One region of the Pseudomonas sp. KB-10 genome, then DNA from elsewhere that is predicted to be linked to it. Evidence: predicted binding sites of a transcription regulator. Region 1 holds the regulator's gene; the other holds the start of a gene.
What was found. The regulator FliA, encoded in region 1, starts transcription of late flagellar genes. The targets are predictions, from matches to a motif close to CTAAAGTTTNNNNNNNNNNNGCCGNTAA.

Region 1 (11,980 bases):
TCGCCATGGGCCTGGTGCCGGGCATGCCGCACTTTTCCTTCATCAGCCTGGGCCTGCTCGCCGCTGGCGGCGCCTACTGGATCGCGCACAAGAACCGCAAGGCCAAGGAAGCCGAGGTCAAGGAGGTCCAGCGCCAGCAGGAGCTGCTTCCGGCGCAGAAGGCGCAGGAGGTCAAGGAGTTGGGGTGGGACGACGTCACTCCGGTGGACATGGTTGGCCTGGAAGTGGGCTACCGTCTGATCCCGTTGGTCGACCGCAATCAGGGTGGCCAACTGCTGGCGCGGATCAAGGGCGTACGCAAGAAGCTCTCGCAGGAGATGGGCTTTCTCATGCCCTCGGTGCATATCCGCGACAACCTCGATCTGGCGCCCAATGCCTATCGTCTGACGCTGATGGGCGTTAGTGTCGCCGAAGCGGAGGTCTATCCAGACCGCGAATTGGCGATCAACCCCGGTCAGGTATTCGGCCCGCTCAATGGCATCGCCGCCAAGGATCCGGCGTTCGGCCTGGAAGCGGTGTGGATAGATCCGAGTCAGCGGGATCAGGCGCAATCGCTGGGTTACACCGTGGTCGATGCCAGCACCGTGGTTGCCACCCATCTCAACCAGATCCTGCACAAGCACGCCCATGAGCTGCTCGGGCACGAGGAAGTGCAGCAGCTCATGCAGCTGCTGGCCAAGAGCTCGCCGAAGCTGGCCGAGGAGCTGGTGCCGGGGCTGGTGTCGCTGTCGACCCTGCTCAAGGTGCTGCAGGCGCTGTTGCAGGAGCAGGTGCCGGTGCGCGATATCCGCACCATTGCCGAGGCCATCGCCAACGTCGCGCCAAAGAGTCAAGATCCCGCCGCTATGGTCGCTGCTGTTCGCGTGTCACTGGCCCGCGCCATCGTGCAAAGCATTGTGGGACTAGAGCCGGAGCTGCCTGTGATCACCCTTGAGCCAAGGTTGGAACAGATATTGCTCAATAGTCTGCAGAAGGCCGGTCAGGGCAGCGAGGATGGCATCCTCCTCGAACCTGGCATGGCCGAGAAGCTGCAGCGTTCCCTGGTGGAAGCGGCGCAGCGCCAGGAAATGCTCGGCAAACCGGTGATTCTGCTGGTGGCCGGACCGGTCCGGGCGATGCTGTCGCGCTTCGCGCGGCTGGCGGTTCCCAGCATGCATGTGCTGGCGTACCAGGAAATTCCGGACAACAAGCAGGTCACCATAGTCGCTACGGTTGGCCAGAACTGAGGTAAAGGGTCATGCAGGTCAAACGCTTCTTCGCCGCCGATATGCGGACCGCCATGAAACTGGTGCGTGACGAACTGGGCGCTGATGCCTCGATCATCGGCAATCGTCGCGTCGCCGGTGGCGTCGAGCTGACTGCCGCGCTGGATTACCAGGCGCCGGCGCCGGTACGTCCGAACCCGGCGCTGGAAGCCGAGCTGCGCAAGACCCAGGCGCGCATCGCCAGTGCCCAGGCCGAGCTGACCACCCGTGCCGAGCAGGATGCCGGCAAGGACCGCCAACTGTTTGCCAACGAATCCCTGCTGGCGCCCGAGTTGCCAGCGACGCCGGTCAAGCCGCAGCGCCCGGTCGAGGCCGTTGCACCTGCCGCACCGTCGGTCGATCCGCGTGCGCTGGATGCCATGCGCTTCGAGCTCAACGGCTTGCGTGAGCTGATCGAAGTGCAGCTGGGCTCCATCGCCTGGGGGCAATTGCAGAGTCGCCGTCCGCAGCAGGCCAACCTGTGGCGTCGCCTGCAACGCATGGGACTGTCTGCCGAACTGTCGCAGGCCTTGCTGGGCAAGGTCGCTGGGGTCGCTGAGCCGCGCCAGGCCTGGCGTATGTTGCTGGCGCATCTGGCGCATGCAATCAAGACGCCCAAGGTCGAGCCGCTGGAAGAGGGCGGGGTGATCGCGCTGGTCGGTCCGGCCGGCATGGGCAAGACCACTACGCTGGCCAAGCTGGCCGCACGCTATGTGCTTAAGTATGGCGCGCAGCAGGTCGCTCTGGTGAGCATGGACAGCTTCCGTATCGGCGCGCAGGAGCAGCTCAAGACCTTGGGGCGTATCCTCGGCGTGTCGGTGACCCAGATCGACCCCGGTCAGTCTTTGTTGCAGGCTTTGGCGCCGCTGGCCAAGAAGCGCGTGGTGCTGGTCGACACCGCCGGCCTGCCGGGTAACGATCCGGCGCTGCGTCTGCAGCTGGAAAGCCTGGCCTCGGCACGCATCAACGCGAAAAATTATCTGGTTCTGGCGGCAACAAGTCAGAGCCAGGTGCTCAAGGCCGCCTACCATAGTTATAAGCGTTGTGGCCTCGCAGGCTGCATACTGACGAAACTGGACGAGGCTGCGAGTCTGGGAGAGGTTTTGGGTCTGGCTATAGGCCAGCAACTGCCGGTAGCCTATGTGACAGACGGGCCGCGAATTCCGGATGACCTGCAAGTGCCGCGCAGCCATCAGCTGGTCAGTCGTGCGGTAGGGCTGCAGGCTGCCGAGGAGCCGAGTGAAGATGCCATGGCGCAGATGTTCGCCGGCCTCTACCACAACCCGGCGCAGCGAGCCGGCTGAAGCGGCGAGAGTGTTGCACCCTTTCGCGTTACGCGAGAGTGAACGGCCTTCTGGTCAAGTCGAAGTTAGACAAGGTGTAGAGAGAACATGGGTATGCATCCCGTACAGGTGATCGCGGTGACCGGCGGCAAAGGTGGCGTCGGCAAGACCAATGTGTCGGTGAATCTGTCCATGGCCCTGGCCGATCTCGGCCGTCGGGTGATGCTGCTGGACGCCGACCTGGGGCTGGCCAACGTTGACGTGCTGCTGGGGTTGGCGCCCAAGCGCACGCTGGCCGATGTCATCGCGGGTGAGTGCGACCTGCGTGATGTTCTGCTGCAGGGGCCGGGCGGCATCCGTATCGTGCCGGCCGCATCCGGCACGCAGAGCATGGTCAGCCTTACGCCGATGCAGCACGCCGGCTTGATCCAGGCGTTCAGCGATATCAGCGAAAATCTTGACGTGCTAGTGATCGATACCGCTGCCGGGATCGGCGATGCGGTGGTCAGCTTCGTTCGTGCCGCTCAGGAAATCCTCGTGGTGGTATGCGACGAACCCACTTCGATCACCGACGCGTACGCCCTGATCAAGCTGCTCAACCGTGATCACGGCATCAGTCGCTTCCGTGTTCTGGCCAATATGGCCCACAGCCCGCAGGAAGGGCGCAATCTCTTTGCTAAGCTGACCAAGGTGACGGATCGCTTCCTTGATGTCGCCCTGCAGTACGTCGGTGCCGTGCCCTACGATGAATGTGTGCGTAAAGCCGTGCAGAAACAGCGCGCAGTCTATGAAGCCTTCCCTCGTTCCAAGTGCGCTCTGGCGTTCAAGGCGATTGCCCAGAAGGTTGACACCTGGCCGCTGCCGGCCAATCCCCGTGGCCATCTGGAGTTTTTCGTCGAGCGTCTGGTGCAGCAACCGACCGCAGACTCGGCCGTATGACAGCAGCCTCTGGACTTCGTATGTACAACAAGGCGCAGGCGCAGGACTCCCAGCATCAGCTGATCGAACGCTATGCCCCTCTGGTCAAGCGCATTGCTTATCACCTGCTGGCCCGTTTACCGGCCAGCGTGCAAGTCGACGATCTCATTCAGGCGGGCATGATCGGCCTGCTCGAAGCCTCACGCAAATACGACTCCGGCAAAGGTGCCAGTTTCGAAACCTTCGCCGGTATTCGTATTCGTGGCTCGATGCTCGATGAGGTGCGCAAGGGCGATTGGGCGCCGCGTTCGGTGCACCGCAACAGCCGTATGGTCAGCGATGCCATTCGCGCCGTTGAAGCGAGAACCGGGCGTGACGCTAAAGATCAGGAAGTTGCGGCCGAACTCCAATTGAGTCTGGAGGATTACTACGGCATTCTTGGCGACACTTTGGGCAGCCGCCTGTTCAGCTTCGACGACCTGTTACAGGACGGCGAGCATGGCGGGCTGCACGAAGACGCCGGGCACACCCACCTCGAACCTTCGCGGGACCTCGAAGACGAACGCTTCCAGGCGGCCTTGGCCAACGCCATCGCCGGCTTGCCGGAGCGTGAACGTCTGGTGCTAGCGCTGTATTACGATGAAGAATTGAACTTGAAGGAAATCGGTGAAGTGCTGGGGGTTAGCGAGTCGCGCGTGAGCCAGTTGCACAGTCAGTGCGCGGCGCGTTTGCGCTCGCGGCTGAGTGAATGGCGCGCTGGCTGAAGGCGGCGTACTCGCAGGCAGAAACGGTTTCATGATTAAAGGACGTAGTTGCGAGCGCAATACGTTTGGGACTGTACGGAGGTCGACTTGGACAAGAACATGAAAATCCTCATCGTTGACGATTTCTCGACGATGCGACGGATCATCAAGAACCTCTTGCGGGACTTGGGTTTCACCAACACCGCGGAAGCCGATGACGGGACTTCGGCGCTGCCGATGCTGCAAAGCGGCAGCTTCGACTTTCTGGTGACCGACTGGAACATGCCCGGCATGACCGGCATCGACCTGCTGCGTGCCGTGCGTGCCGATGAGCGTCTCAAGCACTTGCCGGTGCTGATGGTGACCGCTGAAGCCAAGCGTGATCAGATCATCGAGGCGGCCCAGGCCGGCGTGAATGGCTATGTGGTCAAACCCTTCACCGCCCAGGTGCTGAAGGAAAAGATCGAGAAGATCTTCGAGCGGGTCAACGGCTGATGCCAGCCGCGAGGGTGCTATGGAACACGATGACTCCACGCTGGGTGACCTTGAGTCGACCCTGAAAAACAACGCCCGCGATCTGGTCGACAGCCTCGAACAAGGCAATTTCGGCGCCGCGGTGCAACTGATCAACGAGCTCAACAAGGTCCGCGACCGCGGGCTTTATCACGAAGTCGGCAAACTGACCCGTGAGCTGCACAACGCTATCGTCAACTTTCAGCTCGACCCGCGTATGCCGCATGCTCAGGAGCTGTCGCAGATCGCCGACGCTACCGAACGCCTGAACTACGTCGTGACCATGACCGAGAAGGCCGCCAACCGGACCATGGATCTGGTCGAGCAGAGCGCGCCGCTGGTCAATGACCTGAGCGACGAGGCACACAGCCTGAGCGTCGAATGGGGCCGCTTCATGCGCCGCGAAATCGGTGCCGATGGCTTTCGCGAGCTGGCCAAGCGTGTCGAGCTATTCCTCGCCCGTAGCGAGCGAGACGGCGCCAAGCTTTCCGGCCACCTCAACGACATTTTGCTGGCGCAGGACTATCAGGACCTTACCGGTCAGGTGATCAAGCGTGTCACCCAGCTGGTGACCGAAGTGGAAAGCAACCTGCTCAAGCTGGTGCTTATGGCCAGCCAGGTCGACCGTTTTGCCGGCATTCAGCACGACCACGAAGTGCTGCGCGCCGAACAGGAAAAATTAAAAGAACCATCGCGGGGTGAAGGTCCGCAGATTCATGCCGATAAGCGTGATGACGTTGCCTCCAGCCAGGACGATGTCGACGACCTGCTGTCCAGTCTAGGGTTCTAAGGAGCACACAATATGAGCTTCGGCGCCGATGAAGAGATCCTCCAGGATTTCCTGGTAGAGGCCGGCGAGATTCTCGAACAGTTATCCGAACAGTTAGTCGAGCTGGAAAGCCGACCGGATGACATGAACCTGCTCAACGCCATCTTTCGCGGTTTCCATACCGTAAAGGGCGGAGCAGGCTTCCTCCAGCTCAATGAGCTGGTGGAGTGCTGCCATATCGCCGAAAACGTCTTCGACATCCTGCGCAAGGGTGAGCGTCGCGTCGATTCGGAGCTGATGGATGTGGTGCTCGAGGCTCTTGATGCAGTCAATGGCATGTTCGGCGAGGTACGTGAGCGGCGTGAGCCGACGCCCGCGTCGCCGGAACTGCTGGCGGCCTTGTCACGTCTGGCCGAGCCGGGTGGCGGCGAAGCGGCCCCTGCGCCGGTGCAGCAAGCAGAACCGGAGCCGGAGCCAGAGCCAGAGCCGGCATTCCAAGCCGCGCCCTCTGCTGCTTCGGGAGACATCACCGACAGCGAGTTCGAGCAACTGCTCGATGCGCTGGGTGACGCGCCGGCGGCCGCTCCGAGTGCGGAGAGCGCAGCCAGCGACGAGATCACTGATGACGAGTTCGAGTCGCTGCTCGACCAGCTGCACGGCAAGGGTCAGTTCTCTGGCACCGTCGAGACGCCTGCTGCTACCGTCGCTTCGGTAGCGGCTGACGCGCCGGCGGGTGACGACATCACCGACGACGAATTCGAAGCGCTGCTCGATCAGTTGCATGGCAAGGGCCAGTTCTCCGGTGCGGCAGCCGAAGTTACGGCGCCGGTGGCCGCTGCCGCAGCGCCCGCTCCGGCCAGTGACGAAATCACCGACGACGAGTTCGAGTCGCTGCTCGACCAGTTGCACGGCAAGGGCAAGTTCGTGCCGCCCAGCGAGCCCGCGCCAGCTCCTGCTGCGGTAGCCAAGCCTGCTGCTGCTCCCAAGGCACCTGCGCCTGCTGCCAAACCGGCGCCGGCCAAGGCCGAGCCTGCTGCCGCTCGTGCGCCCGCCGCTCCCGCGGCAGGTGCCGACAAGGCACCGGCAGCGAGCGAAGCGGAGACCACCGTACGGGTCGATACCGCGCGCCTCGACGAGATCATGAACATGGTCGGCGAGCTGGTGTTGGTACGTAACCGCTTGGTACGTCTGGGGCTCAACAGCGGCGACGAGGCCATGTCCAAGGCCGTGTCGAACCTCGATGTTGTGACCGCTGATCTGCAGACCTCGGTGATGAAAACCCGCATGCAGCCGATCAAGAAGGTCTTCGGCCGCTTCCCGCGTCTGGTACGTGACCTGGCGCGTAACCTGAAGAAGGAAATCAACCTCGAGCTGGTGGGCGAGGAAACCGACCTCGACAAGAACCTGGTCGAGGCCCTGGCCGACCCGCTGGTGCACCTGGTGCGCAACGCCGTCGACCATGGCGTGGAAACCCCCGAAGAGCGCGAGAAGGCTGGCAAGGCCCGCGCTGGTCGTGTAGTGCTGTCAGCCGAGCAGGAAGGCGACCACATCCTCTTGTCGATCACCGATGACGGCAAGGGCATGGACGCCGACGTGCTGCGGGCCAAGGCCGTGGAGAAGGGCCTGCTGGACAAGGACGCGGCCGATCGTCTCAACGAGTTCGAGTGTTACAACCTGATCTTCGCGCCGGGCTTCTCGACCAAGACCGAGATTTCCGACGTGTCCGGCCGCGGCGTCGGCATGGACGTGGTGAAGACCAAGATTTCCCAGCTCAACGGCACGGTCAACGTGTTCTCGCAGAAAGGCCAGGGCTCGAAGATCGTCATCAAGGTGCCGCTGACCCTGGCGATCATGCCGACCCTGATGGTGATGCTGGAGAACCAGGCCTTCGCCTTCCCGCTGGTCAACGTCAACGAGATCTTCCACCTCGATCTGTCGCGCACCAACGTGGTCGATGGCCAGGAAGTGGTGATCGTGCGTGACAAGGCTTTGCCGCTGTTCTATCTCAAGCGCTGGCTGGTGCCGCAGGCCTTCCACGAAGGTCAGCGCGAAGGTCACGTGGTGATCCTCACGGTTGGCAGCCAACGCATCGGCTTTGTCGTCGATCAATTGGTCGGGCAGGAAGAAGTGGTAATCAAGCCACTGGGCAAGATGCTGCAAGGCACGCCCGGGATGTCCGGTGCCACGATCACTGGCGACGGACGCATCGCATTGATTCTCGACGTACCGAGCATGCTCAAGCGCTACGCTCGACGTTTCTGATGTTTCGCGGCGCGGGCCATGGCTTCGCGCCGTCTAGGAGTGTGTATGGCTGTTAAGGTTCTGGTGGTGGACGACTCCGGTTTCTTCCGCCGGCGCGTCTCGGAAATCCTGTCCGCTGACCCCAGCATTCAGGTCGTGGGCACGGCCACCAACGGGCGGGAAGCCATCGATCAGGCGTTGGCGCTCAAGCCCGACGTGATCACCATGGATTACGAGATGCCGATGATGGACGGCATCACCGCGGTTCGAAACATCATGCAGCGCTGCCCGACGCCGGTACTGATGTTCTCCTCGCTGACTCACGAAGGCGCGCGGGTGACCCTCGATGCGCTGGACGCCGGCGCGGTGGATTTTCTGCCGAAGAATTTCGAAGACATCTCGCGCAACCCCGAGAAGGTCAAGCAGATGCTCTGCGAAAAGGTGCACAGCATCGCGCGCAGCAACCGTCGTTTCAGCTCGGCTGCAGTGGCTCCGGCGCCGACTGCGGCCAGTCCGAGCGCAGCGCCGATTAGCCGTCCGGCCGTTTCGACACGGCCCGCTGCGCCGGCCCCCGTTGCGCCTGCGCCTGCGCCTGCGCGTCCCGCACCGGCAGCCGCATCGGCCGCACCCAAGCGTAAGGCGTACAAGCTCGTAGCCATCGGTACCTCGACCGGCGGGCCGGTGGCGCTGCAGCGTGTGCTGACCCAGCTGCCAGCCAATTTCCCGGCACCGCTTGTGCTGATCCAGCACATGCCGGCCGCCTTCACCAAGGCCTTCGCCGAGCGCCTGGACAAGCTGTGCCGCATTCAGGTCAAGGAAGCCGAGGATGGCGATATTTTGCGCCCCGGCCTGGCGCTGCTGGCGCCTGGCGGCAAGCAGATGATGGTCGATGCCCGCGGCACGGTAAAAATCCTGCCGGGCGACGAGCGCCTCAATTACAAGCCTTGTGTCGACATCACCTTCGGTTCGGCGGCCAAGTCCTATGGCGACAAGGTACTGGCCGTGGTTCTGACCGGAATGGGCGCCGATGGCCGCGAAGGCGCGCGCCTGCTCAAGCAGGGTGGCAGCCAGGTGTGGGCGCAGGACGAGGCCAGTTGCGTGATCTATGGCATGCCCATGGCGGTGGTCAAAGCCAACCTGGCCGATGCGGTCTACGGCCTGGACGATATCGGTCGACACTTGACCGAGGCCTGCCAGTGACCAGGGTTAAGCCGGGAACAAGCGTATGGATGTACTGAGCCTGATCGGCGTCATCCTGGCGTTCGTTGCCATTCTGGGCGGCAATTATCTGGAAGGCGGTCATGCCGGGGCCTTGCTCAACGGCCCGGCAGCGCTGATCGTCATTGGCGGTACGCTGGGAGCTGCTTTCCTGCAGGCGCCTGTGCAGGTGTTCAAGCGTGCCATGGGCATCCTGCGCTGGATCTTCTTTCCGCCGCGCATCGATCTGATCGGTGGCATCAACCGCGTGGTTGGCTGGAGCATGGTGGCGCGCAAGGAGGGCCTGCTGGGCCTGGAGTCGGTCGCCGATGCCGAGCCGGATCCGTATGCGCGCAAAGGCTTGCAGTTGCTCGTCGATGGTGCCGAGCCCGAGTCCATTCGCAGCATTCTGGAGGTCGATCTCTACACCCAGGAGGCCCGCGATATACAGGCCGCCAAGGTATTCGAGAGCATGGGCGGCTATGCGCCGACTATCGGCATCATCGGTGCCGTGATGGGGCTGATCCACGTGATGGGCAACCTGGCCGATCCGAGCATGCTCGGCAGCGGTATCGCCGTGGCTTTTGTTGCCACCATCTATGGCGTCGGCTTTGCCAACCTGTTGCTGTTGCCGGCTGGCAACAAGCTCAAGTCCATCGCGCTGCGCCAGTCGCGTTACCGCGAGATGCTGCTGGAGGGCATTCTCTCCATCGCCGAGGGTGAGAATCCGCGTTCCATCGAACTGAAGCTGCAAGGCTTCATGGACTGATGGAGGCATGGCATGGCACGCAGGCGGCAACATGAAGAGCACGAGAACCATGAGCGTTGGCTGGTTTCCTACGCCGACTTCATCACCTTGCTCTTCGCCTTCTTCGTGGTGATGTACTCGATCTCTTCGATCAACGAAGGCAAATACAAGATTCTTTCGGAGTCGCTGACCGGCGTGTTCAATCAGCCGGATCGCTCGATCAAGCCGATTCCTGTCGGCGAGGAACGGCCGCGTACCAGCGAGCCGGACGACACCTCGATGGACGACCCGAGCTCGGACTCGACCCTGCAGAGTATCGCCTCCAGCGTGCGCGAGGCTTTTGGCGATCTGATCCAGAGCGATCAGCTGACGGTGCGCGGCAACGAGATGTGGATCGAGATCGAGCTCAGCTCCAGTCTGCTTTTTCCCAGCGGCGATGCGATTCCGAACAACCAGGCGTTCGATATCATCGAGAAGGTCGCCAAAATCCTGGCGCCGTACCAGAATCCGGTCAAGGTCGAAGGTTTCACAGACAATCTGCCGATCCAAACCGCCCAGTATCCGACCAACTGGGAGCTGTCTTCGGCGCGCGCGTCGAGCATCGTGCGTATGCTGGCCATGGATGGTGTCGACCCTTCACGTCTGGCCGCAGTGGGTTATGGCGAATTTCAGCCGGTGGCCGACAATGCCACTGCGGAGGGCAGGGGGCGAAACCGTCGGGTTGTGCTGGTGATTTCGCGCAACCTTGATACCCGACGTGGCGCTGGCAGTGCCGTGACCCAGCAGTCCGAGGCTGGCACGCAAACTGCACCGGCGTCAGCATCGGGGGTTCCACAGTCGTGAGCCGTCAAATCCAAGTCGCCTGCCGTGTGCGTGCGACAGCCATTCTCGGCCTGAGCGCCTCTTGCCGGGAGGATGAGAGAAGATGAAAGTCTGGGCAGTAGCCAATCAGAAGGGTGGGGTCGGCAAGACCACCACCTCCATCGCGCTGGCGGGCCTGTTGGCCGATGCCGGCAAGCGCGTGATCGTCGTCGATCTCGACCCGCATGGGTCGATGACCAGTTATTTCGGTCATGATCCCGATACGCTGGAGCACAGTTGCTTCGATCTGTTCCTGCATCAGGGCAATGTGCCGCAAGGGTTGCCCAAGCAGCTTTTGCACAGCACCAGCCACGAGAATATCTCACTGCTGCCGTCGAGCACCGCGCTGGCCACGCTCGAACGCCAGTCGCCGGGGCAGAGTGGCCTTGGCCTGGTGATCGCCAAGAGCCTGGCGCAGCTGTGGGAGGATTTCGATCACGCGATCATCGACAGCCCGCCATTGCTCGGCGTATTGATGGTCAACGCCCTGGCGGCCAGCCAGCAGCTGGCGATACCGGTGCAAACCGAATTTCTCGCGGTCAAGGGCCTGGAGCGCATGATCACCACGCTGGCGATGATCAATCGCTCGCGCAAGCAGGCGCTGCCCTACACCATCGTGCCGACCCTTTTCGATCGTCGGACCCAGGCGTCCATGAGTACCCTGCGTGTGCTGCGCAACACCTATCCGGAACACCTGTGGCCGGCCTATATCCCGGTCGATACGCGTTTGCGCGATGCCAGCCGGGCGGGGCGCACGCCGTCGCAGTTCGATGCCAATAGTCGCGGCGTGATCGCCTACCGGGCGCTGCTCAAGCATCTGCTGAGCCATCAGCCGGCGGCGCAGGTGGCTTGAAATGTATGACTGTGTTGAACTTGGGTGCTCAAGTCGGAGCATGCTGCGGCCGATAGGCTGTAAAGATCTTATCTCGGGTTCCTGTCATGAGTCGTAACCTCGCCACCGCTACACGTTCCCAGTTGGCCCTGCAGTCCTACCTCGACGGATTGTTGCAGGAAGCCGCTGCCGAGCTGGAGATGTCCGTCAGCCTGGACGAATTCGAGGCCGCGGTGCTCGAGGAGCAGGTACGCGATGCCCGCCTGGTCGAATCGGTAGCACCAACTGTTGCTCCAGTCGCACTCGCGGCTGTGGTCGAGCCGCAGGTTCAGGCCCCCGTTGCGCCGGTAGAGTTGCTCGTGCCCGTACAGGCGCCGCCAGAGGTTGCGCCCCTTGTCGAACTGGCGCCGCAACCGGCTGCCTTGCTCGCCGATGGTCGTCCGGCCTGGGCCGAGGAACCCTTCGAGTGTCTGTTGTTCGACGTTGCGGGGCTGACCCTGGCGGTACCGCTGATCTGCCTGGGCTCGATCTATCCGCTCGAAGGCCAGGAGCTGACGCCGCTGTTCGGTCAGCCGGATTGGTTCCTCGGCATCCTGCCGAGTCAGGCAGGCAACCTGAAGGTGCTGGACAC
Region 2 (11,980 bases), on a different contig from region 1:
GCGTTTCTCCTGAACGCCGATGGGCAACCCGTAACCATCCATTTCCTGGCGCTGGCGTGGCCCTATGCCGGCGTCCTGATAGGCGCGGTTCTCCACGTAGGCGGTGATGTAGGCCAGGGCTTTGGCGCTGGAAATGCGCTTGAAGTCGACGTCGTCGAGGCTGGCGCCGTATAGCTTTACGTCAAGCTGCGACAGTTCGGCCTTGGTCCAGCCGAGGCGGCTGATGTCGAAACGATGATCGGCGATGTTGTCGGCAGTGGCCGGGTCCGTGCCGACGATGCTGATCGGCACCACTCGCATCCTCCATTCGGGGTCGCGTGACGGCGCCAGGCGCTGGTCGCGGGGCTTGGGATCAGGGGCGTGGCAGTAGGCGCAGTTTTCGCTGTAGAGGGCCTTGCCGCGACTGGCCAGAGGCAGGTCTACCTTGCCCAATACTGCCTCTGGCCACTTCGGTGGTTGCAGTCGTTTCAGGGTTTCCTCGAGGGTATACAGATCGTGCAGGCGCACGCTTGACGCATAGCGGTCCGCCGCGGCGACGCCTTTGCCCTGTTCGTCGAGCAGATGCAGGCTTGCCCCGACGCCCAGGGCTTCGCCGACGTTGCGCGCCATGGGCTGCATGGCCGAGCCGTTCCACTGCACCCAGTCGAACTTCCAGATGTCCCAGAGGTGCGGATAGCTAACCGGGGCATCGGCGACGCGGTAGTTGGCTTCGTCCAGAGCATCACCAAAAACCGTGTTGGCGATGCGCCCGAACGCATCGGTGCGGCCAAAACCTTCTTCGGTCGGGTAAAGACCGCGATGCCAGTCGTTGAACGCGGTCGCCAGCAGCCGATCGAGTACCTGCTTAAACTCCTCGCGCAGCTGATCACGGTCCTGCTCATACTGGTCGCCCAGGACTTGCTGAGCGAAACGACGGAATTTCAGCGGGTTGTAGTAAGTGAACGCCATGCTCATGCCCAGCGCCTGGCCGAAGCCGCCGCCGCGCAGAGTCGGTACGGTGGATGCCAGCGAATGCAGGGCGGCGCCGCCGTCGATGCGTACGGCATGGCCTTTGTAGCGCAGCTCGCCGGTGTGGCAGGCGGCGCAACTGATGTCGAGAAAGTGTTCGCCGCTCTCGCTGTCCTGATGGCGAGTGAAGCCAACGGGCAGATTGCCGGGGTTGAGCGCGCTTGGCTGTTGCCTGGGATCGGTAAGAAAACCGAAGCGGGCAAGATAATCGAGGCGAGCGAACTTTTCCGTACTGAATGGCATTTCCAGCGCAGTGAACCAGTCGTAGCGCAGGCCTTTCACCGTGGTGCCTTGCGGCGTGTAGTAATAGGTCTGGCGCTGCTCGTCACTCCACTGCTGCAGATAGTGCAGCTCGTTGGGCTGCTGGTAGGTTGGCAGGTTGGGGTTGGCCACGTAATACAGAACCACGGCCAGGCCGACCAGTGCCAGCAAGATCACGAACTTGAGAGTACGGCGCAGCAGACGCATCGGAAACTTCCTTGTGGCGTTCTTATTGATTGGCCGTTATGCCAATACTGCAGGCTATTGGCAAGTTGCTATCGCCGAGATCATGAAACTGCGCAATAACCCACAGGAACAAGACTTATAGAGAAACGATCCATTAAGCGTCAAAGTTCTTGCTAGCGTTACACTTGTGTGCGCCAAAGCATTGTTTTTATTGGAATTACAAAATAATGGCGCCAAGGATGGAGTATGCGGGCCGTTTCCGTTTTATCCCGGCGTTTACTGGTGCTCGAGCCTTTCATGGTATGCGAAGCGTTGCTTCAGCCTCTGCAGGCTGCGGGCTGGATCCTGCAGCGCTGTACGGCTGAGACCTGCTGGTCATGAGGCGGACGCGCTTGTGCTGCTTGTCGATCAGCAACCTGAACGCAAGCTGCTCAAGCAGCTGCAGCGCACGGGGCTTGCCTGCGTGGCGCTGGTGAATGCTCAGCGACCGAGACGGTTCGACACTGAAGAGCTTGCCGGCGAATGGTTATTCGCCGCCCTGTCTTTACCCGTGGAAACCCCGCGACTGATGGAAACCTTGCAGCAGGCGCAAGCCGTTACGCGTCTGCGCAGGCTAAAGGCTGCGCGGCAGTCGCTGCAGTTTCTGGGGAATAGCGGCGCGGTGCGAGACCTGCGCAAACAGGTGGATCGCCTGAGCCGTGGCGACGGCCCGCTGCTCGTCAGTGGCGAACGGGGCAGCGGCAAGCATCTGTTGGCGGAGTTGCTGCATCTGCGCTCACCACGCCGGGTACGCGCCATGCGTCTGATGGATGGTGCCGAACCCTTCGATGAGGCAGTCATGGCCGCGTCGACTGACACCACCGTTGTGCTTGAGAACCCCGCAGAGCTGCCCGATGCGTCGCAGCAGCGCTTGCTGAATTACCTGCTGGCCCATCCTGGAGCATCGCTCGTGACGCTGGATCGAGGGGAGCTGATGCAAGCGCTGCAGCACGGGCGTTTCAACCGAGATCTGTTTCACCAGCTGACGGCGCAGCAATTGCGCACGCCGAATCTGCGCGAGCATCCTGGCGACCAGTTGCTGCTGGCCGAACACTTCGCCAAACAGCACGGCGCCGTGTTCGCGCGCCACCACCGGCGCTTCAGCGAAGATGCGGTCAACGCCATGAGAGCACACGCCTGGCCGGGTAACGTACGCGAATTGCATAATCGCGTAGTGCGTGCCCTGGTGTCGGCGCAGGGGCGGCAGATCTTGGCTGCCGACCTGGGCTTGCAGTCGGTTCCGGTCGAGATTGACGTCCCGGTGACACTGGAGGATTACATCCTGCGGGCCGAACGTCAGGCGCTGAACGATGTGCTGGGGCGTTACACCCACAACATGAGTCAGGCCGCACGCACGCTGGGGATCTCGCGGCCGACCTTCTATCGCCTGCTGCACAAGCATCGCTTGCGCTGAGGCTCTTGCTGTAACGCTCGAGAAACACTGCTAAGGTGCTCGTCAAACCCACAGCCGAGGAAATTTCCATGCACCCGTTCGACGCCGCGAAGCCGCCGAAGCTGGCCGTGTTGCTGGGTTATGCCGGGCTTCTGCCTTTCGTGGGTGGCGCGCTGGGCATCTGGGTGATTCCCCTGGGCTGGCGACCGTTCGTGCTAAGTGCCTTGCTGGATTATTCGGCAGTGATCCTGGCCTTCATGGGCGCCATTCACTGGGGCCTGGCCATGCGCGCGGAAGAAACTGACCAGAATGCCAGGCTGCAGCTGGGACTTTCGGTGATTCCGCCTTTGCTGGGTTGGGCTGCACTGGCCGGTGGGCTGCCGATGGGGCTGTCACTGCCGATCTGCCTGTTCTCCTTCATTGGTCTGTACCTGGCCGATATGCACGCAGTACGCGTGGGGCTGGCGCCTCAATGGTATCCGGCACTGCGTACGCCCCTGACGCTGGTGGTGTGCCTGAGCCTGTTAGTGGCTTGGGCCAGCGTGCTGGTCAGCTGAGCCGAGCAGCGCCGCGACCTGCTCCAACGCTGCCTGGCGCCGTTCACTCCAGCTGCCGCAGAGCTCGCTGAAGGGCTGGCCGTGCCTCAGCAGCCAGTCCCGACAGGCCTGATGAAACGCCTGACGTTCAGCCAGTTGTGGCTGACAACGCTGGCCATCCTCTATCCATGGCACACCTGCAGGGTCAAGCAGTAGATGCTGGTCATAGCGACGTGCAAGCAATTCGTTTTCCAGCCAGCCTGGGCAATCGCCGAACAGGCATCGGCTCCACAGCATGTTGCTCAGCAGATGCGTGTCGAGAACCAGCAGCGAGGGTTTGGCTGCCCTTGCAGCATCCTCCCAGGCGAGTTGGCCGCGCGCGATTTCGCCGATATCGGCATAGCAGGTATCGCGCCGCTGCTCATCGATGAAGTAACGGACATACTCGCCCACCACCAGGCCACCGAAGCGCGCCTGAATTTCACTCGCCAGCCAGCTTTTGCCGCTGGACTCCGGCCCGGTCAGCACCAGCACTTTCATGATGCGTAGTGCAACGCGGGGTCGCGGCGCCAGCTCAGCCAGCCGCTGACGGCCAGGGCGGTGAAAGCGGCGTAAAGCGCGGCAGTGAGATACAGCTCGCTATGCAGGAAGAAGGCGACGTAGCAGACGTCCACCACCACCCACAGAGCCCAGCACTGCAGGCGTTTTTGCGCCATCCACAACTGCGCGACCAGGCTGAAGGCGGTCAGCGCCGAATCCAGCCAGGGCGAGCTGGCATCGGTGTAGGTAGCCATCAGATAGCCGAGCAGCCAGGCGCCAAGAGCGCCGACCAGCAGGCCGGCGGCCACTGCAATGAGCCCCAGGCGGCTGACCTTGCGCCCATCGTGGCGTTCGCCGCCACGGGTCCATTGCCACCAACCGTAGAGCTGCAGTGCGGCGAACAACAGTTGCAGGAGCAGGTTGGAGTACAGGCGCCAGTCGTAGAACAGCCAGGCGTAGAGCAGCACCATGATCAAGCCGATGGGCCAGCACCAGGGGTTTTGCCGGACGGTCAGCCATACCGCGACGATGCCGAGCCCGGCAGCAATGAGTTCGAGCCAGGACATGCAGCGTCCTCAACTGGGGAAAGGGTGGCGATTGTACTGATGTGGGCGGCTCAGCACACCAGGCTGTCGGCCTGCCGGTAGAGCATCAGCAGCTTGCGCGTGATGGTCTGCTGGATGTCGTCGCGCTCGAAGCTCGACAAGCGTTCCAGGCGCGCCAGTTGCAGACGGTGCAGGTGGATGTAGGGCATCTGCTGGTCGAACTCGCGCAGATCGCCTTTCATCAGTACGGGTAGGAACAGGTCACCGATTTTTTTCTGGTTGCTGATGATCTGCGCCAGTGCCGGTTTGAACGCCATGGTCTTGGGCGCGGGGCCGCCGTCCCTGATCTGGGTGCTGAGCAGCAGTCCGGGCTTGCCGATCACCCGGCCGGGCAAGACACACAGGCCCGTCTTGCGAATGGCCTGGCTGTCGATGCCGTGCAGGGTGTCGTGGAACGCATAAGGGTTGGGCAGCACCACCATCTTGCGGCCGAGGTCGGTGGGGAAGTGCAGGCTGTAGTTGGTGTACAGCTGCCCCACCGATTCGGAATAGACACACAGGCGGTTCTCGAACAGCTTGATGAAACGCTCGGCCAGCTCGCGGCGGGCGATGCTGTCCAGGTCCCAGATCAGGTCCAGGTTCGGCGGCCGACTGAAATCGACCTCCTGATGCTGCATGCTGCTCATGCCCGCCTCATACACGGAACTGCCCGAGCAGAAGGTTGAGCTGGTCGGCCAGTTGCTTCAGGTGCTGGCTAGCCGCGCTCGACTGCTCCGCGGCCTCGGCGGTGTTATGGGCCAGAGCGGCCGTCTGCGTGACGTTCTGGTTGATGTCTTCCACCACGTGGGATTGCTCCAGAGTGGCACTGGCGATCGAAGCGTTGAGCCCGGTCAGGTTGCGCAGCGACTGGGCGATCTGGGCAAGGCTCTCACCGGCCTGACTGGCCTGTTCCACGGTCAGTTGGGACGCGCGGCTGCTTTCGTGGATCACCTTGACGGCCGCCTCGGAGTTGCCTTGCAGGCGCTCGATCATGCCCTGGATCTCTGCAGTGGACTGCTGGGTACGTTGCGCCAGAAGCCGCACTTCATCCGCGACCACGGCGAAACCGCGGCCCTGTTCGCCCGCGCGTGCTGCCTCGATGGCGGCGTTGAGGGCAAGCAGGTTGGTCTGCTCGGCAATCGAGCGGATCACTTCCAGTACGCTGCCGATCTGCGTGCTCTCGCTGGCCAGCGACTGGATCACCTCGACGGCCTTGTCGATGGTGCCCGACAGCTGATCGATCTGGCGCAGGCTCGCTTCGATGTTCTGCTGCCCCTGGCCGGCCTGGTCCTCGGCCGTATGCATTTCGCTGGAGGCGTGCTCGGCGTTCTTCGCCACGTCCTGCACACCGTAGGTCACCTGATTGACGGCGGTGGCTACCAGTTCCATCTGCTGCGCTTGTTGCTGGCTGTGACGTTGCGCTTCGCTGGAAATATCGCCGAGGGTGCGTGCGGCCTGGTCCAGCGAGCCCGCCGAGTCGAGCATCTGCCGAATGACGTGGCGCAGCCTGTCGGTAAAGGCATTGAAATAGGTGGACAGCGCAGTGAGTTCGTCGCGACCGTGAGTGTCGAGATTGCGGGTCAGGTCACCTTCGCCATTGGCAATGTTGGCCATGGCTCCCACGGCTGCCTGGAGCGGCTGCACGATGCTGCGGGTGATCAGCACCACCAGGGCGGCAAGGAGGAGGGCGATCAGCAGGCCGATACTCATGGCCTTCAGCGCCTGAGCTCTGAATTCCTCCTGCACGTCATCGACATACACACCGGATCCGATGATCCAGCCCCAGGGCTGGAACAGCTCGACGTAGGAAATCTTCGGAACAGGGTCGCTGGCGCCTGGCTTCGGCCAGCGGTAGTCGACCTGGCCGGCGCCCTGGTTACGGGTGATGGCGACCATCTCGTTGAACAGAGCCTTGCCGTCCGGGTCCTTGAAGCCCGAAAGGTTCTGTCCCTCGAGTTTCGCATTCATCGGATGCATGAGCATGACCGGCGTCTGGTCGTTTATCCAGAAGTACTCCTGACCGTCGTAGCGCAAGCCGCGAATCACCTCCATGGCCTGTTTCTGCGCTTCTTCGCGGCTCAGGCTGCCGGTGCTTTCCAGACCATGGAAGTGCTTGAGGATGCCGGCAGCGCTCTGTACCACATGTTCGGTCTTTTCCGATTTGCCGAAGTACAGGTCGGTGTGGATCTGGCGCAGCATGTAGGCGCCCTGCAGGACCAGGGTCAGGATGGCCAGTGCCAGGATCAGCCACAGGCGGCGGCTGATGGGAAGGCTGCGTAAGCTGTTCATGGATGAACTCCGTATTGTTGTAATTATCGGCGTCAGGCTAACCCAAGGTTGCGCAAGACAATACTGTCATATCAGGGCGATTTTCACGCCAGTTGTCTGATACATTTCGGCCGCTGGCGCAGAAGCTGAACAAGCACCGAGCCAGAGCCGCCGCCGAGGAACCTCTGCGGCGGCTTTGTGTCCCACGGCGGGACCCGCATTTCAATTGGTTTACGCGTAGGTGAGTCGCCGCGCTTTGGGGGATTTGATGGATATCTGGGCGGCCTTTCAGGCCCTCATTCTGGGCATAGTGGAAGGCCTGACCGAGTTCTTGCCCATTTCCAGCACCGGGCACCTGATCGTGGTGGGGGATCTGCTTGGCTTCAATGGCCAGACAGCAACCGCGTTCAAGATCATCATCCAGCTCGGCGCCATTCTGGCGGTCATATGGGAGTTCCGGGCGAAGGTGCTGGGAGTGGTGGTCGGCTTACCCAACGACCCGAAGGCCCAACGCTTCAGCTTCAATCTGTTTCTGGCATTCATTCCGGCGGTGATCTTCGGTCTGGCCTTCGCCGATCTGATCGAACACTGGCTGTTCAATCCGATCACCGTGGCCATGGCACTGATCATCGGCGGCATCATCATGCTCTGGGCAGAGAAGCGCGATCACGCTATCAAGGCCGAAACGGTCGACGACATGAATTGGAAACTGGCCCTGAAGGTCGGCTTCGCCCAGTGTTTGGCGCTGATACCGGGTACGTCACGCTCGGGCGCCACCATTATCGGTGGCCTGGTATTCGGTCTGTCGCGCAAGGCAGCGACCGAGTTCTCCTTCTTCCTGGCCATGCCGACCATGGTCGCGGCCACGGTCTATTCGTTGTTCAAATACCGCGACATTCTGCAGTTGAGCGACTTGCCGATCTTCGCCATCGGTTTCGTCAGCACTTTCATCGTCGCGATGATCACCGTACGGGCACTGCTCAAGTTCATCACCAGCCACAGTTACGCGGTGTTCGCCTGGTACCGCATCGCTTTCGGTCTGGTGATTCTCGCCACCTGGCAACTGCACCTGATCGACTGGAGCACGGCGCAGCCTTGACCGGCAACGAGCGCAGGGGACGCCTGAAAAGCTGGGATGATGCCAAGGGCTTCGGTTTCATCCAGCCGCTGGACGGTGGCCCCGAGGTTTTCGCACATATTTCGGTGGTGCGTGGTGATCGTCGCCCGCTGTCTGGTGACGAGGTGCTGTTCATCGAGGGACGTGACCCGCGTGGTCGCCCATGCGCGGAGCATCTGCGTCTGGCAGGCGAGCTGAGCCTCGACCGACAGGCGATACGGCGCAAACCGAAAAGTGCCGGCAAGGCCGTTCCGGCATCGTCAAAGGCGCCTGTCAGGTCCGTGCGCAAAGCAGAAGGGAAGGGCTCCATCCAGAACTTTTCCGGCAAGGCTGTGGTGCTTGTTTCCTTGTGCCTCTTGCCGCTGCTGGGCGCACTGCAACTGTTCGACAAGGGCTTCTGGTGGGTACTGCCGCTTTATCTGCTGGCCAGTCTGCTGAGCTTTGTACAGTACTGGCTGGACAAGCGCAGCGCCCAGAATGGTAGCCGCCGCACGGCGGAAAACACCTTGCATCTGGTGGAGCTGGCCGGTGGTTGGCCGGGTGCACTGATTGCCCAGCAGACCTTCCGCCACAAGACCCGCAAGGCAACCTACCAGACAGTTTTCTGGCTGATCGTTGTCGCTCACCAGGTGCTCTGGATTGATCTGTTGTTGCTCGATGGCGCCTACATCGCCCGCCTTATCCCGTTATTCGTCCAGTAGCAGGCCCGGCCGCAAGCGCTTGGGCAGCTTGCGTACCACCAGTTGATGCGAGCGAGTCAGTAGCTGGCGCAGCTCCTGCTCGCCCAGCGGCAACTGCCGGGCACTCATGCTGATCCAGCGCGCTCGGGCCAGATAGGGCGCGGGACGAATGCCCGGGCGGTCGACATAGCCGAGAAACAGGTCGTCATCGACCTTGAAGGCCAGGTCTTCGCCAAGAAAATCGAGAATGGCGAACATCTTGTTGCCCGCCACCGAGAACACCCGGTTGCCGCCCCATTTAAGGTCTTCGCGAGCGCCGGGCAGGGCGAGGCAGAAGGCGGTGATCTGATCGCGGGTCATGAGTTCCTCTGCGTGGCGTCGAGCTTGGAGTCGGCCCTGTCGAGGCGCTCGATCTGCTTTCTTGCATGATCGATGAATGCTGCCACTGCCGGGGTGCGCTGGCCCAAATCGTCCCGGCAGTGGCCCAGGTAGACGCTCCGGGCGGTCACCAGCACGGGACGATGTATCTCTGGCAGACGTTCGAGCAGCCAACTGGCGGCGAAGTCCTTGGACGCAATCATGCCCGTGCTCAACGTCAGCCAGATACGCGCAAGCGCCAGCACTACGTTGGTTTCGTCGCCAAGCCAGCCCGATGCCTCTCGCCATTGCGCCACGGTGTCGTGCAAGGCGCGGATCAGGTCGGCTTGGGGAACCGGGTCGAACCACTCGTCAGCAGGAAGGCCTATCAGGGCGATACTGTCTTGCCGCGCCTTGCTCAGCAGTATCGCCAGGTCATGATCCGCTATTGCAGGCTCGATGCGGCCGGCGGTCAAATCCTCACGCAGCCATTCGCCGAACTGCATCTCGCGCATCGCCGGATAGCGCCAGGGGTGCACGGCATCACAACTCAGTATCGTCACTTCCAGCGGGCGTAGCCGCTCGTTCGCAGGCCAGGCCGAAAGACCCAGGAGCCCGTGCATCAGCGCATGGCGCACAGCGTCACGCAACGGCGTGCGTACAGTGACGAGCAAATCGATGTCGCTACCAGGTTTGAGACCGCCAGCCACGGCAGAACCATAAAGATGCACTGCCAGCAGTTCGTCGCCCAGATGCTGTCGCAGCAAAGCGAGCGTATCGGTTATCTGGGTGTTCATCTTGTCAGCGCCTTGACGTGGTTTCGTGACATTTTGCCGGCATTCGGTTTTGTCGAGTAGACTCCGGCACCTTGTGCTCATCTGAGCTGGGGCCGGCCTGTCCCCAGTCGAACCTTTTCATGAATCGCATTCGTCGTTTTCGGTTGTTGCCCTGGCTCGTGCTCGGCATGCTGCTGCTTTCTTCGCAAGCGTGGGCCAGTGTTCGTTACCTTGATGCGGCGCAGATCGAGCAAACGCCCAAACCACTGACCACCTCCGTTGGCGTGCTGGAAGATACCAGCCGCACCCTGACGTTCGACAATGTCCGTTCTGCCGAAATGCGTGATCGCTTTCGTTATGAATCGGTCGAAAGTTCATCCTTTGCGTTGGGCTTTACCCGTTCGGCCTACTGGTTCCGGCTTGATGTTGGCAACTCCAGCGACCAGCCGCTGACGCGCCTGCTGGTGGTGGACAACCCACGTATTTCCCTGGTCGATGCCTATGTGCCGGACGGGCAGGGTGGCTATCGTGCCTGGCTCACCGGGGCAGACCGGCCGCAGAGCGGCAAGGCCTACGACAACCGCAACTTCGTCTTCCCCTTGCACCTGCCGGCACGTTCGCAGCAGTCGGTCTACCTGCGGGTCGAGTCGAGCATCGGTCTGCTGGTACCGTTACAGCTGTGGACGGTCGAAGGCTTCAAGGCCTATGAGCGCGAAGACTACATGGCGCGTGCCGGCTACATGGGCATCGCCATTGCCATGATCCTGTTCAACCTGATGCTGTTCATCGCCCTGCGTGAACGCATCTATCTGCTCTACGTGACCTTCGTGCTGTGCGCCGTGTGCGCCCTGACGATCAAGAACGGCATGGCGCCGGACTGGACGTTGTTCGGTCTGCCGCTCAATTCCAATGTGGCGTATTACTCGGGCGCCTCGCTAGCGCTGAGCGGATTGTTGCTGTTCATGCGCAGCATGTTGCAGACCGCACGTCTGTTGCCGCGGGTCGACCGCGGTTTACTGGCCCTGGTGGCCCTGTACCTGATTTCCCCGCTGATCTACGCCGTTGCCTTGCCGCAGGTCTCACGTGCCGCCGTCCTGGTCAAGCTGCTGACGGCCTTGGTGATGATGGCTGTAGGGCTGGGCTGCGCCCTCAAGCGTCAGCGTAGCGCCTACTTCTTTCTCGCCGCCTTCGGCCTGCTGATTCTCGGCGGCGCCACTACCACGCTGCGCGCCCTGGGCATCCTGCCTACCAACGCCTTCACGGAGGACGGTCTGCAGATCGGTTCGTCACTGGAAATGCTGCTGCTGGCCTTCGCCCTGGCCGACCGCATCAACGTGATGCGTCAGGAAAAACTGCAAGCCCAAGCCAGATTGTTGCAAACCCGCGAGCAGCTGGTGAAAACCCTGCAGCAATCCGAGCGAGAGCTGGAACAGCGTGTCGCTGAGCGAACCCAGGAATTGCAGGTGCTCAACAGCCGCCTGGAAATGCTCAGCCTGACCGACGCCCTTACCGGTATCGCCAACCGTCGGCACTTCGACGATGTGCTGGCCAAGGAATGCAAACGCGCCCAGCGTGTCAGCGAGCCGTTGGCCCTGGCCGTGCTGGATGTCGACTGGTTCAAGGCCTACAACGATCATTACGGCCATCCGGCCGGCGATAGCTGTCTACAGCAGGTCGCACAAACCCTGGCCGCCACCATCAGTCGTTCCACTGACCTGGTGGCTCGCTACGGCGGTGAGGAGTTCGTATTTCTCGCGCCGTCGACCGGGCTCGTCGGGGCGCAGAGCATGGCAGAGAAACTGGTGAGGGCCGTCGAAGCCCTGGCCTTGCCACATGAACGCTCGCCACTGGGTCACGTCAGTATCAGCGTCGGTATCGCCTCGATGCAGAACGATGGCGACAGCTCGGCGCAAATCCTCCTGCAGCGTGCCGATGCGGCGTTGTATCGGGCCAAGGCACAGGGCCGTAATCGGGTGGAATGCGGCTGACAGAAATAAAAAAGCCCCGAAGCATCGGCTCCGGGGCTGAGGAGGGTCGGCAGGGCTACCGACCGGGAGAGTCTGTTCAGGCCTGCGGCTGCCAGCCGCCACCCAGTGCCTTGTAGATCGCGACGATGCCGCTGTACAGCTCGGTCTCCGCGGACGCTTGGGCATCTTCGGCGGCCAGACGCTCACGTTCGGCGTCCAACAGCACGAGAAAGTCCACCGTGCCTTCGCGATAGCGAATCGCCGCCTG

Region 2: DXK50_RS17450 (methyl-accepting chemotaxis protein) is a predicted target of FliA. The motif match lies at 6,940-6,967, and genes of this name have one in related genera.

The regions. Positions count from the first base shown of each region.
Region 1 covers NZ_QYYB01000002.1:123,217-135,196, reverse strand. The annotation lists gene flhA (flagellar biosynthesis protein FlhA) at 1-1,226, shown strand, start outside; gene flhF (flagellar biosynthesis protein FlhF) at 1,238-2,548, shown strand; gene fleN (flagellar synthesis regulator FleN) at 2,636-3,466, shown strand; gene fliA (RNA polymerase sigma factor FliA) at 3,463-4,209, shown strand; gene DXK50_RS05605 (chemotaxis response regulator CheY) at 4,309-4,683, shown strand; gene DXK50_RS05600 (protein phosphatase CheZ) at 4,703-5,491, shown strand; gene DXK50_RS05595 (chemotaxis protein CheA) at 5,504-7,732, shown strand; gene DXK50_RS05590 (protein-glutamate methylesterase/protein-glutamine glutaminase) at 7,778-8,911, shown strand; gene DXK50_RS05585 (flagellar motor protein) at 8,937-9,677, shown strand; gene motD (flagellar motor protein MotD) at 9,690-10,499, shown strand; gene DXK50_RS05575 (ParA family protein) at 10,582-11,370, shown strand; gene DXK50_RS05570 (CheW domain-containing protein) at 11,457-11,980, shown strand, end outside.
Region 2 covers NZ_QYYB01000006.1:182,095-194,074, reverse strand. The annotation lists gene DXK50_RS17480 (di-heme-cytochrome C peroxidase) at 1-1,476, opposite strand, end outside; gene DXK50_RS17475 (sigma-54-dependent transcriptional regulator) at 1,850-2,908, shown strand; gene DXK50_RS17470 (DUF3429 domain-containing protein) at 2,977-3,444, shown strand; gene DXK50_RS17465 (AAA family ATPase) at 3,412-3,963, opposite strand; gene pnuC (nicotinamide riboside transporter PnuC) at 3,960-4,529, opposite strand; gene DXK50_RS17455 (hypothetical protein) at 4,580-5,194, opposite strand; gene DXK50_RS17450 (methyl-accepting chemotaxis protein) at 5,202-6,836, opposite strand; gene DXK50_RS17445 (undecaprenyl-diphosphate phosphatase) at 7,084-7,914, shown strand; gene DXK50_RS17440 (DUF1294 domain-containing protein) at 7,911-8,633, shown strand; gene DXK50_RS17435 (MmcQ/YjbR family DNA-binding protein) at 8,619-8,972, opposite strand; gene DXK50_RS17430 (aminoglycoside adenylyltransferase family protein) at 8,969-9,766, opposite strand; gene DXK50_RS17425 (sensor domain-containing diguanylate cyclase) at 9,886-11,733, shown strand; gene DXK50_RS17420 (efflux transporter outer membrane subunit) at 11,810-11,980, opposite strand, start outside.